One region of the Arthrobacter sp. B1I2 genome, then DNA from elsewhere that is predicted to be linked to it. Evidence: riboswitches for the same ligand, from Rfam matches in the RefSeq annotation. Region 1 holds a riboswitch; the other holds the start of a gene.

Evidence for each region. A riboswitch is a leader RNA that binds a small molecule or an ion and turns the genes downstream of it on or off. The one in region 1 is predicted to bind glycine.
Region 2: linked by a shared signal. The riboswitch ahead of gcvP (aminomethyl-transferring glycine dehydrogenase) and the one ahead of cycA (D-serine/D-alanine/glycine transporter) in region 1 are both predicted to bind glycine.

Annotation. Positions count from the first base shown of each region.
Region 1 is NZ_JAUSYC010000001.1:578,664-583,932, forward strand. It holds gene cycA (D-serine/D-alanine/glycine transporter) at 1-1,309, opposite strand, end outside; glycine riboswitch at 1,361-1,456, opposite strand; glycine riboswitch at 1,457-1,554, opposite strand; glycine riboswitch at 1,845-1,944, shown strand; gene gcvP (aminomethyl-transferring glycine dehydrogenase) at 2,105-4,957, shown strand; gene gcvT (glycine cleavage system aminomethyltransferase GcvT) at 4,969-5,269, shown strand, end outside.
Region 2 is NZ_JAUSYC010000001.1:199,648-204,916, forward strand. It holds gene gcvP (aminomethyl-transferring glycine dehydrogenase) at 1-2,168, opposite strand, end outside; glycine riboswitch at 2,356-2,453, opposite strand; gene QFZ57_RS00920 (TetR/AcrR family transcriptional regulator) at 2,548-3,084, opposite strand; gene QFZ57_RS00925 (MFS transporter) at 3,168-4,727, shown strand; gene QFZ57_RS00930 (Dps family protein) at 4,830-5,269, opposite strand, start outside.

The DNA of each region.
Region 1 (5,269 bases):
AGGCGAAGAACGCGTAGACCACCCACACTGCGGGGATGCCGCCGGGCATCTTGAACTTGGAAGCCGCGTGCAGGTGCGGGCGCCGGCGCCGGAAGGAGATGTAGCTGGCCAGGATGATCGACCAGACGAAGACGAAGCAGACGGCTGACACGGTGGTGACCATTTCGAACGCCTTGCCAATATCCTGGCCGGCATACATGAGTACGACGCCGGAGAGCAGCAGGACGCAGGACAGGAACAGTGCGTTGCTGGGCACCTTCCTCCTGGACAGGCGGCTGAAGAGGTTAGGGGCATCGCCTTCCTGGGCGAGGCCGAAGACCATGCGGGAGGTGGAGTAGATGCCGGAGTTGGCGGAGGACATTGCCGAGGTGAGGACCACCAGGTTGACCACAGTGGCTGCGGCGCCGAGGCCGGCCAGGGAGAACATTCCGATGAAGGGGCTGTGGCCTGCGGCGAACTGTGTCCAAGGGGTGACGGCCATCAGGATGATCAGCGCGCCAACGTAGAAGAGCAGCACGCGGACGGGGATGGCGTTGATGGCCCTGGGCAGGGTGCGCTCGGGGTTCTTGGCCTCGGCGGCCGTGGTGCCCACCAGTTCGATGCCTACGAAGGCGAACACTGCGATCTGGAATCCGGCCACGAAGCCCATGAATTCGTTGGGGAAGAACCCGCCGTGGCTCCACAGGTTGGTGAAGCTTGCCGTGCCCGCGTCGCTCTGGAAGCCGGTGAAGATCATGAAGAGACCCACGATGATCAGGGCAGCGATGGCGATGATCTTGATGAGGGCGAACCAGAACTCGGTCTCGCCGAAAGCCTTGACGGTGGCGAGGTTCAGCAGGAGCAGGATGGCCACCGTGGCCAGGCCCGGGATCCAGAGCGGCAGGGCCGGCCAAAGTTCCCGTGAGTAGCCGGCGATGGCGATGACGTCCGCGATTCCGGTGATCACCCAGCAGAACCAGTACGTCCAGCCGGTGAAGAAGCCTGCCCAGGGCCCCAGGAGGTCAGCTGCGAAGTCGCTGAAGGACTTGTAGTTCAGGTTGCTCAGCAGCAGTTCGCCCATGGCCCGCATGACGAAGAAGAGCATGAAGCCGATGATCGTGTACACGAAGATCACGGATGGGCCGGCCGCGGAGATGGTCTTGCCCGAGCCCATGAAGAGGCCGGTTCCAATCGCGCCGCCGATGGCGATGAGCTGGATATGCCGGTTGGTAAGCTGCCGCTCCAGGTGGGGAGGCTCGCTGCGGGCTGCCGTGGTGGCGCCGTGATTGCGGGCTGGTTCGCCGTTGGACGTGGGGGGATGAATCGCCATGAGGAACTCCATCGATAAAGCGGCTTCTTGGGTGCCGCAAAAGATTTGGTTCCTCCCCGCTCTGTTGTGGACCTGAGAGTTTCCGCAGCCAAAGCCGCTTGCACCGTCGGTGAGCCAGGGACATGCCTGGCTGCTTTCCAGAGTTGCCTGTCCGCGGCGGTACGGGGGCCTGAGAGTTTCCTGGGGAGGATTTGCTCCTACGGCGCCTGCTGGATGTACCGGCAGGGCTCTCCCGCCGCAGGTCGAAGGCGTGTTCAGTTGGAAGCCGCAGCCTTTTGGGCCACAGCCGTCATGCGATGGGATGGGCGCCGGCAACCAGCCGCTCCGGATACGCTGAGCCAGCCACTGGCAGGCGCCGATCCCGGGGTTCAGTGTGGTGTCCGTCACGATCGAATGTCAAACCCCTCCCGACACAAAGCAGGTGCCAGCGCGCTTCAGATGCCGGGTCCAGCCCCAAACGCTGCCGCCGATTTGCCAGAGGGCCGCATATCCCGATACCTTGTGAGCCGAATCACCCACATTTGAATAAGCCTTTCGAGCTGTGACGGGAGAGTCCTCCCGGCATCCACCGGGCAGGCGCCGTAGGAGCAAATCCTCCCCAGGAATCTCTCAGGCCCACGTACCGTCATGGCGAGGCGACTCTGGAAAGCAACCGGGCTTCAGTCCGGTTCACCGACGGTGCAAGCGGCCCCCTGCCAAGAGCAGGCAACGCGGAATCTCTCAGGTCCAATACAGAGCGGGGAGGAACCCATCACACGCCGTGCCACCTCAGGCCGGCCAGAACCGGAGTTCCTCATGACGATTCAATCGCTTCCAACATCGTTTGTTGACCGCCATATCGGCGCGCGCCGCCAGGCCGACGTCGACACCATGCTCAAGGCCGTGGGCTACGACAGCGTGGATGGCCTCGTGGACGTTGCCGTTCCCGCCTCCATCCGCCAGGAAACCGCGCTCAAGCTGACCGACGCCCTCAGCGAGGTGGAGGTCCTTGCCGAGCTCCGCCGGATCGCGGGCAGGAACAAGACCGCTGTCCAGATGATCGGCCAGGGCTACTACGACACCGTGACCCCGCCGGTGATCCGCCGCAACATCCTCGAATCCCCCTCCTGGTACACCGCCTACACCCCGTACCAGCCGGAAATCTCCCAGGGCCGGCTTGAGGCACTGCTGAACTTCCAGACCATGGTCCAGGACCTGACGGCCCTACCGGTGGCCAATGCCTCGCTGCTGGATGAAGCAACCGCCGTGGCAGAGGCCGTGCTGCTGATGCGCCGCGCAAACAAGACCAAGCCCGCGGCCGACGGCAAAACGGTTATGGACGCCGACTGCCTCCCGCAGACCATCGCCATCGTCAAGGGCCGCGCCGAAGCCCTCGGCTTTGACGTGGAAGTCGCCGATCTCTCCCAGGGCCTGCCGGAAGGGACCATCAACGGCATTGTGCTGCAGCAGCCCGGCGTCTCCGGCCGGGTCTGGGACCAGTCCGCCGTGATCACCGCAGCGAAGGAGCGCGGCGCGCTGGTCACCGTTGCCGCGGACCTGCTGGCCCTCACCCTGATCACTCCTCCGGGTGAGCAGGGCGCGGACATCGCCGTCGGCTCCACCCAGCGTTTTGGCGTGCCGTTGTTCTTTGGGGGACCGCACGCCGCCTACATGGCCGTCCGGAAGGGCCTGGAACGCACCCTTCCAGGCAGGATCGTGGGTGTCTCCAAGGACAACGCCGGCGCACCCGCCTACCGCCTGGCGCTGCAGACCCGCGAGCAGCACATCCGCCGCGAGAAGGCCACCTCCAACATCTGCACCGCCCAGGCGCTGCTGGCCATCGTTTCCTCCTTCTACGCGGTCTACCACGGCCCGGACGGGCTGAAGGCGATCGCCGAGACCGCCCACCACAAGGCGAGGGTCCTGGCTACCACCCTCACGGCCATGGGCCGCGAACTCGTCAGCGATTCATTCTTCGACACGCTCACGGTCCGCGTCCCGGGCAAGGCCGCCAAGGTGGTCACCGCCGCCGAAGGCCGCGGCATCAACCTGCGTTTCATCGACTCCGGCACGGTGGGCGTCTCCATTGATGAGACGACGACGGCGGCAACACTTTCCGCCGTCGCCGTCGCCTTTGGCGCCGGTCCGGTGGGTGACGCGCAGGGTTTCGAGCTGCCCGAAGAAGTGCTGCGCACCTCGGCGTACCTGCAGCACCCGGTCTTCAACACCCACCGGTCCGAAACGCAGCTGCTGCGCTACATCCGCAAGCTTTCCGACCGCGACCTGGCGCTGGACCGCACCATGATCCCGCTGGGCTCGTGCACCATGAAGCTGAACGCCACCGCCGAGATGGAGGCCATTTCCTGGCCGGAATTCGCCTCCATCCACCCGTTCGCCCCGGACTCCCAGACCGAAGGCTGGCGTGAACTCATCGCGGACCTGGAAGCGGACCTCACCACGATCACCGGCTACGACCAGGTGTCCATCCAGCCCAACGCCGGCTCCCAGGGCGAACTCGCCGGGCTCCTGGCGATCCGCGGCTACCACCACTCCCGGGGCGAGGCGCAGCGCAACGTCTGCCTCATCCCGGCCTCCGCCCATGGCACCAACGCCGCCTCCGCCGTGCTTGCAGGCATGAAGGTCGTCGTCGTCGCCACCGCGTCCGACGGCACCATCGACCACGACGACCTGACGGCCAAGATCGAAGCCAACAGGGACGTCCTGTCCTGCATCATGATCACCTACCCGTCCACGCACGGCGTGTACGACGGGGACGTCCGCGAGGTCTGCGACGCTGTCCATGCTGCCGGAGGGCAGGTCTACATCGATGGCGCCAACCTGAACGCGCTGGTGGGCCTGGCCCAGCCGGGCAAGTTCGGCGGCGATGTCTCCCACCTGAACCTGCACAAGACTTTCTGCATCCCGCACGGCGGCGGCGGACCCGGCGTCGGCCCGGTCGCAGCCAAGGCGCACCTGGCACCCTTCATGCCCGGCGACGCCACTAAGGCTGCCCACGAGGATGGGCACGGGGTCGCCATCAGCGCGTCCCGGTTCGGTTCGGCCGGCGTGCTGCCGATTTCCTGGGCCTACGTGAAGCTCATGGGCGGCGAGGGACTGACCGAGGCCACCAAATCCGCGCTGCTGGCAGCGAACTACGTGGCCTCCCGGCTGAACGAGTACTTTCCTGTTCTCTACACGGGCGAAAGCGGCTTGGTTGCCCACGAGTGCATCCTGGACCTGCGTGAACTCACGGCCAGGACCGGTGTCACCGCCGAGGACGTGGCCAAGCGGCTGATCGACTTCGGCTTCCACGCCCCCACCCTGTCCTTCCCCGTCGCCGGCACCCTGATGGTGGAGCCCACCGAGTCCGAGGACCTGGCGGAGATCGACCGATTCATCGAAGCCATGATCACCATCCGCGCCGAAATCCAGCAGGTGGCCAATGGCCACTTCACACTTGAGGCATCGCCGGCGCGGAACGCACCGCACACGGCGGCCGCCGTCGTCACTTCAACCTGGGACCGTGCCTACCCGCGCGAGCAGGCCGCCTTCCCCGTTGTGTCGCTGCGGCAGGACAAGTACTTCCCGCCCGTGGGGCGCATCGACGGCGCAGCCGGGGACCGGAACCTGATCTGCTCCTGCCCGCCGCTCGAAGACTTCGAAAACTAAGGACCGGCACCATGACCGAGAACTACACCGCCCTTTACGACGAGCACAAAAAGCTCGGAGCCTCGTTCACGGACTTCGGCGGCTGGCAGATGCCGCTCAAGTACGAATCCGAACTCGCCGAGCACCACGCTGTCCGCAGCGCTGCCGGCCTGTTCGATCTCTCCCACATGGGCGAGGTCTGGGTGACCGGCCCGGACGCCGCCGCCTTCCTGGATTACGCCCTCGCAGGGAAACTCTCCGCGGTGGCTGTTGGAAAGGCGAAGTACTCGCTGATCTGCGATGCCGACGGCGGCATCATCGACGACCTCATCA
Region 2 (5,269 bases), 380 kb from region 1:
ATGAAGGGTGCCAGGTGCGCCTTGGCTGCGACCGGCCCGACGCCGGGTCCGCCGCCGCCGTGCGGGATGCAGAAAGTCTTGTGCAGGTTCAGGTGGGAGACGTCCCCACCGAACTTGCCCGGCTGGGCCAGGCCCACGAGCGCGTTCAGGTTGGCGCCGTCGATGTAGACCTGCCCTCCGGCAGCATGGACAGCGTCGCAGACCTCGCGGACGTCCCCGTCATACACGCCGTGCGTGGACGGGTAGGTGATCATGATGCAGGACAGGACGTCCCTGTTGGCTTCCATCTTGGCCGTCAGGTCGTCGTGGTCGATGGTGCCGTCGGACGCGGTGGCGACGACGACGACCTTCATGCCCGCAAGCACGGCGGAGGCAGCGTTGGTGCCATGCGCTGAGGCCGGGATGAGGCAGACGTTGCGCTGCGCCTCGCCCCGGGAGTGGTGGTAGCCGCGGATCGCCAGGAGCCCGGCGAGTTCGCCCTGGGAGCCGGCGTTGGGCTGGATGGACACCTGGTCGTAGCCGGTGATCGTGGTGAGGTCCGCTTCCAGGTCCGCGATGAGTTCACGCCAGCCTTCGGTCTGGGAGTCCGGGGCGAACGGGTGGATGGAGGCGAATTCCGGCCAGGAAATGGCCTCCATCTCGGCGGTGGCGTTCAGCTTCATGGTGCACGAGCCCAGCGGGATCATGGTGCGGTCCAGCGCCAGGTCGCGGTCGGAAAGCTTGCGGATGTAGCGCAGCAGCTGCGTTTCGGACCGGTGGGTGTTGAAGACCGGGTGCTGCAGGTAGTTGGAGGAACGTTCGACGGCGGCCTCCAGCCCAAATCCCTCGCCCTCGGCAACGGAAGCGCCAAAGACGTCGGCAACCTGGGCCACGATGGCCGCCGTCGTGGTTTCGTCGAGGGCGATGCCCACGGTGTCGCCGTCGATGCTGCGCAGGTTGATCCTCCGCGCCTCGGCGTCGGCGATGATGCCGGCGGCCCGTCCCGGGACCCGCACGGTCAGGGTGTCGAAGAAGCTCTTGTGCAGGACCTCAACGCCGGCAGCCGCAAGCGAGGCCGCCAGGACACGGGCGTGGCCGTGCGCCGTTCCGGCGATCGCCTTCAGCCCGTCCGGTCCGTGGTACACGGCATACATGGACGCGACGATGGCCAGCAGCGCCTGGGCAGTACAGATGTTGGAGGTGGCCTTCTCGCGGCGGATGTGCTGCTCGCGGGTCTGCAGCGCCAAACGGTAGGCGGGAACGCCGGCGTCGTCCTTGGACACACCCACCAGGCGGCCGGGCAGCGAACGCTCCAGGCCCTTCCGGACGGCCATGTAGGCCGCGTGCGGGCCGCCGAAGAACAACGGCACGCCAAAACGCTGGGTGGAGCCGACGGCGATGTCCGCGCCCTGCTCACCCGGAGGAGTGATCAGGGTGAGGGCCAGCAGGTCCGCGGCAACGGTGACCAGCGCGCCGCGCTCCTTCGCTGCGGCGATCACGGCGGACTGGTCCCAGACCCGGCCGGAGACACCGGGCTGCTGCAATACGACACCATTGATGTCGCCTTCCGGCAGGCCCTGGGAGAGGTCCGCCACCTCCACCTCGAAGCCGAGGGCTTCTGCGCGGCCTTTGACGATGGCGATGGTCTGCGGCAGCACGTCCACGTCCAGGACAGTCTTGCCGTCGGCCGCGGGCTTGGTCTTGTTCGCCCGGCGCATCAGCAGCACGGCCTCGGCCACGGCGGTTGCTTCATCCAGCAGCGAGGCGTTGGCGATGGGCAGTCCCACCAGGTCCTGCACCATGGTCTGGAAGTTCAGCAGCGCCTCAAGCCGGCCCTGGGAGATCTCCGGCTGGTACGGGGTGTAGGCGGTGTACCAGGCCGGGGACTCAAGGATGTTGCGGCGGATCACCGGCGGGGTCACGGTGTCCGAGTAGCCCTGGCCGATCAGCTGCACTGCCGTCTTGTTTTTTGCGGCAAGCTTCCGCAGTTCGGTGAGGACTTCAACCTCGCTGAGGGCGTCCTGCAGGCGAAGGGCGGTTTCCTGGCGGATGACCTTGGGTACCGCGGTGTCAACCAGGGAGTCGACCGAATCGTAGCCTACGGCTTTGAGCATGGTGTCGACGTCGGCCTGGCGGCGGGCGCCGATATGGCGGTCTACGAAGGTGGTGGAGGCTGGGGTAACCGGCACGAAGGAACTCCATTTACTCAGGCGGCGAAGGGTACGCCACAGCTAGTCGGGTTCCTCCCCGCTCTGTATTGGACCTGAGAGTTTCCGCGTTGCCTGCCTGGGCAGGACCCGCTTGCACCGTCGGTGAGCACAACAGTCTTTTCGCTCCCGGGGGAGGCAGGAACTGCCTGCTGCTTTCCAGAGGTGCCTCGCCGCGGCGGTACAGGGGCCTGCGAGATTCCTGGGGAGGATTTGCTCCTACGGCGCCTGCCTGTACTTCCGGCAGAACTCTCCCGCCGCAGATCAAAGGCTATTCATTTGTTGAATCATGAGGGCCGGTGACAGCCCTCACAACTTTCTATTGTCCTACGCCGCAACCCCTCCCGGCAAATGGCCCGGGCTACCTGCGAAGCCGTTCCAAAGCGGCCAGGAGTTCCTCCACGTCAGCGGCCGCTCCCCCTTCCGGCGCGGGCGCCACGGACAGCATGGCATTGAAGTACAACCCGTCACCCATGTAGAGGACGGCTTTGGCCAGGCCCGGCCCCACATCCGCCGCGATCTCGTCCAGCCACCGCTGCTGGATGGCCGCAAAACGGCGCCGTGTCTCTTCATGCGCCACTTCCGCAAGCCTGGTGGCGGCCACGATTGCACGGTCCAGCGGGGTGTCCGCCCAGACCGAGGAACGGATGAAGTACGCCGCTGCACCTTCACTGGCCGAAGCCATCGCGTCAGCGTCTTCCCGGGCCAGGCCCTCCAGCCGGTCCAGCAGCACCGCGATGAGCGCTTCCTTGCTGGGAAAGTGGTAGAGGAGGCCGCCCTTGGACACCCCGGCCTTGCGGGCCACTGCATCAAGGGTGGCCGCCCGCTCCCCCACCTCGATCAGCAGGGACTCGAAGGCGTCAAGGACCGCGTCACGGGCTACTGGCTTTCGGGGCATGCCTTCCATCATGCCCTCCACCTGGCGCGAAAACGGAATGGCCGCAATTCCAAACTATACCGTCTGGACGGTATAGTTATTTTATGACAACCTCCACCAACAGCTCCGCACCTGCCCGCGGGGGCACCACCGCATCCCGCTCCCCCTGGCGCGACTGGCTGGCGCTGGGGCTGCTGATGTTTCCCGTGCTGCTGGTGGCGGTGGACAACACCGCACTGACCTTTACCCTGCCCGCCATCACCCGCGCCCTGGATCCCACCGGCGTGCAACTGTTGTGGATTGTTGACGCCTACCCCCTGGTACTGGCCGGACTCCTGGTATCAATGGGAAGCCTGGGCGACCGCATTGGGCGGCGGCGGCTGCTGATCCTCGGCAGCATGGGGTTTGCCGGGCTGTCCGCCGCGACGGCCTTTGCACCCACGCCGGAGTGGCTGATCGCCGGCCGCGCAGCCCTGGGATTTTTCGGCGCCATGCTGATGCCGTCCACGCTGTCGCTGATCCGCAACATCTTCCCGGAGCCCAACCGCCGGAGACTGGCTGTAGCCATCTGGGCTGCCGGATTCTCCGGCGGCGCCGCCCTGGGGCCGATCCTTGGCGGGTGGCTGGTGGAGCACTTCTGGTGGGGCGCCGTATTCCTGGTGGCAGTGCCCCTCATGCTTCCCCTGCTGGCGTTTGGACCGGCCCTCATCCCGGAATCGAAGGACCCGGCCCCGGGCAAGGTGGACGCCCCCAGCATCCTGCTCTCCATGCTGGTCATGGTGCCCGTGGTCTACGGCATCAAGGCAGTTGCCACCGAAGGTCCGGGCGCAGCGGGGCTGGGCACCATGGCCTTTGGCGTGGCAATGGGGGTGGTATTCGTGCGGCGGCAGCACCGGCTGGAGAAACCCCTTCTGGACATGTCGCTGTTCCGGAACAGGGTGTTCAGCATGGCCATCACCGCCAACATCCTGGCCCTGTTTTCCTTCAACGGGTTCATCCTGTTCCTGGCCCAGCATCTCCAGCTCCTCGAGGGAATGAGCCCCTCCGCGGCGGGCGTGGCCATGATTCCGGCACTGGCTGCCGCGGTGGCGGCGGGCCTGGTGGCTGTGCCCCTGGTCCGCAAGGTCCGTCCGGGATACGTGGTGGCCGCGGGGCTGGCCTTCAGCGCCACGGGCTACAGCATGGTGGCCTTCGGGGACCACGACGGCGGACCCTCGCTCCTGCTGGCGGCACTCCTGGTCCTGGCCCTCGGCGTGGGCTCGGCGGAAACCATCTCCAACGACCTCATCCTCGGCGCCGCGCCACCGGAGAAATCAGGGGCCGCCGCCGCGATCTCCGAAACGGGCTACGAGGTGGGCTCCCTGCTGGGGACGGCGGTGCTGGGCTCAATCCTGACGGCGTCCTACCAGCGGAACCTGCGGCTGCCCGCGGGACTGGACGGCACGCTTTCCGGGACGTCCCTGCACAATGCCAGGGAAACGCTTGCCGGTGCAGTGGAGGCAGCCAACCTTTTGCCCGCCTCCCTGTCGGCGTCCGTCGCGGACGCCGCGGCCGCAGCCTTTGATTCCGGCGTGCACATTACTGCGGCCATTGGGCTGGTACTGATGGCGACGGCGGCAGTCCTTGCCGCCGTCGTGCTTCGGAAAGTGCCGAAAGCGGCCTAGCACCCCCGGTCAGCGGCCAGGGCCGGCCAGGCAGCGAAAAGGCGCCCGGCGCCGGGGGAATACCTCGACGCCGGGCGCCCTGCGAAACGCCCGCGGCTTCCGCTACTTGGAGTCGGCAGCCGTAACCTTGGCGGTGGGTTTCATGTTTTCGGCCTGCACCATCCAGGCAAACTGCTCCAGCCGGGCGATGAACTCGTGCAGGAGATCCGCAGACGTGGGGTCTTCCTCATCCACTTCGTCATGGACTTTGCGCATGGTGCCCACGGCAGCCTCCATGGCTGCAACGATCCGCTCGATGGCGTCCGCGGTGCTGATCAGCCCGTCAGGGAACTGGGCCAGGCTGGTGGTCTCGGCAACGGTGGAGCTGCGGCCATCCGGCAGCGCGTGCAGGGCACGCATGCGCTCGGCAGTGTCATCGGCGAACTGGCGGGCAGCGTCAACGATCTCATCAAGCTGCAGGTGGAGGTCGCGGAAGTTGGTACCCACGATGTTCCAGTGCGCCTGCTTGCCCTGAACGTGGAGTTCGATCAGGTCCGCCAGGA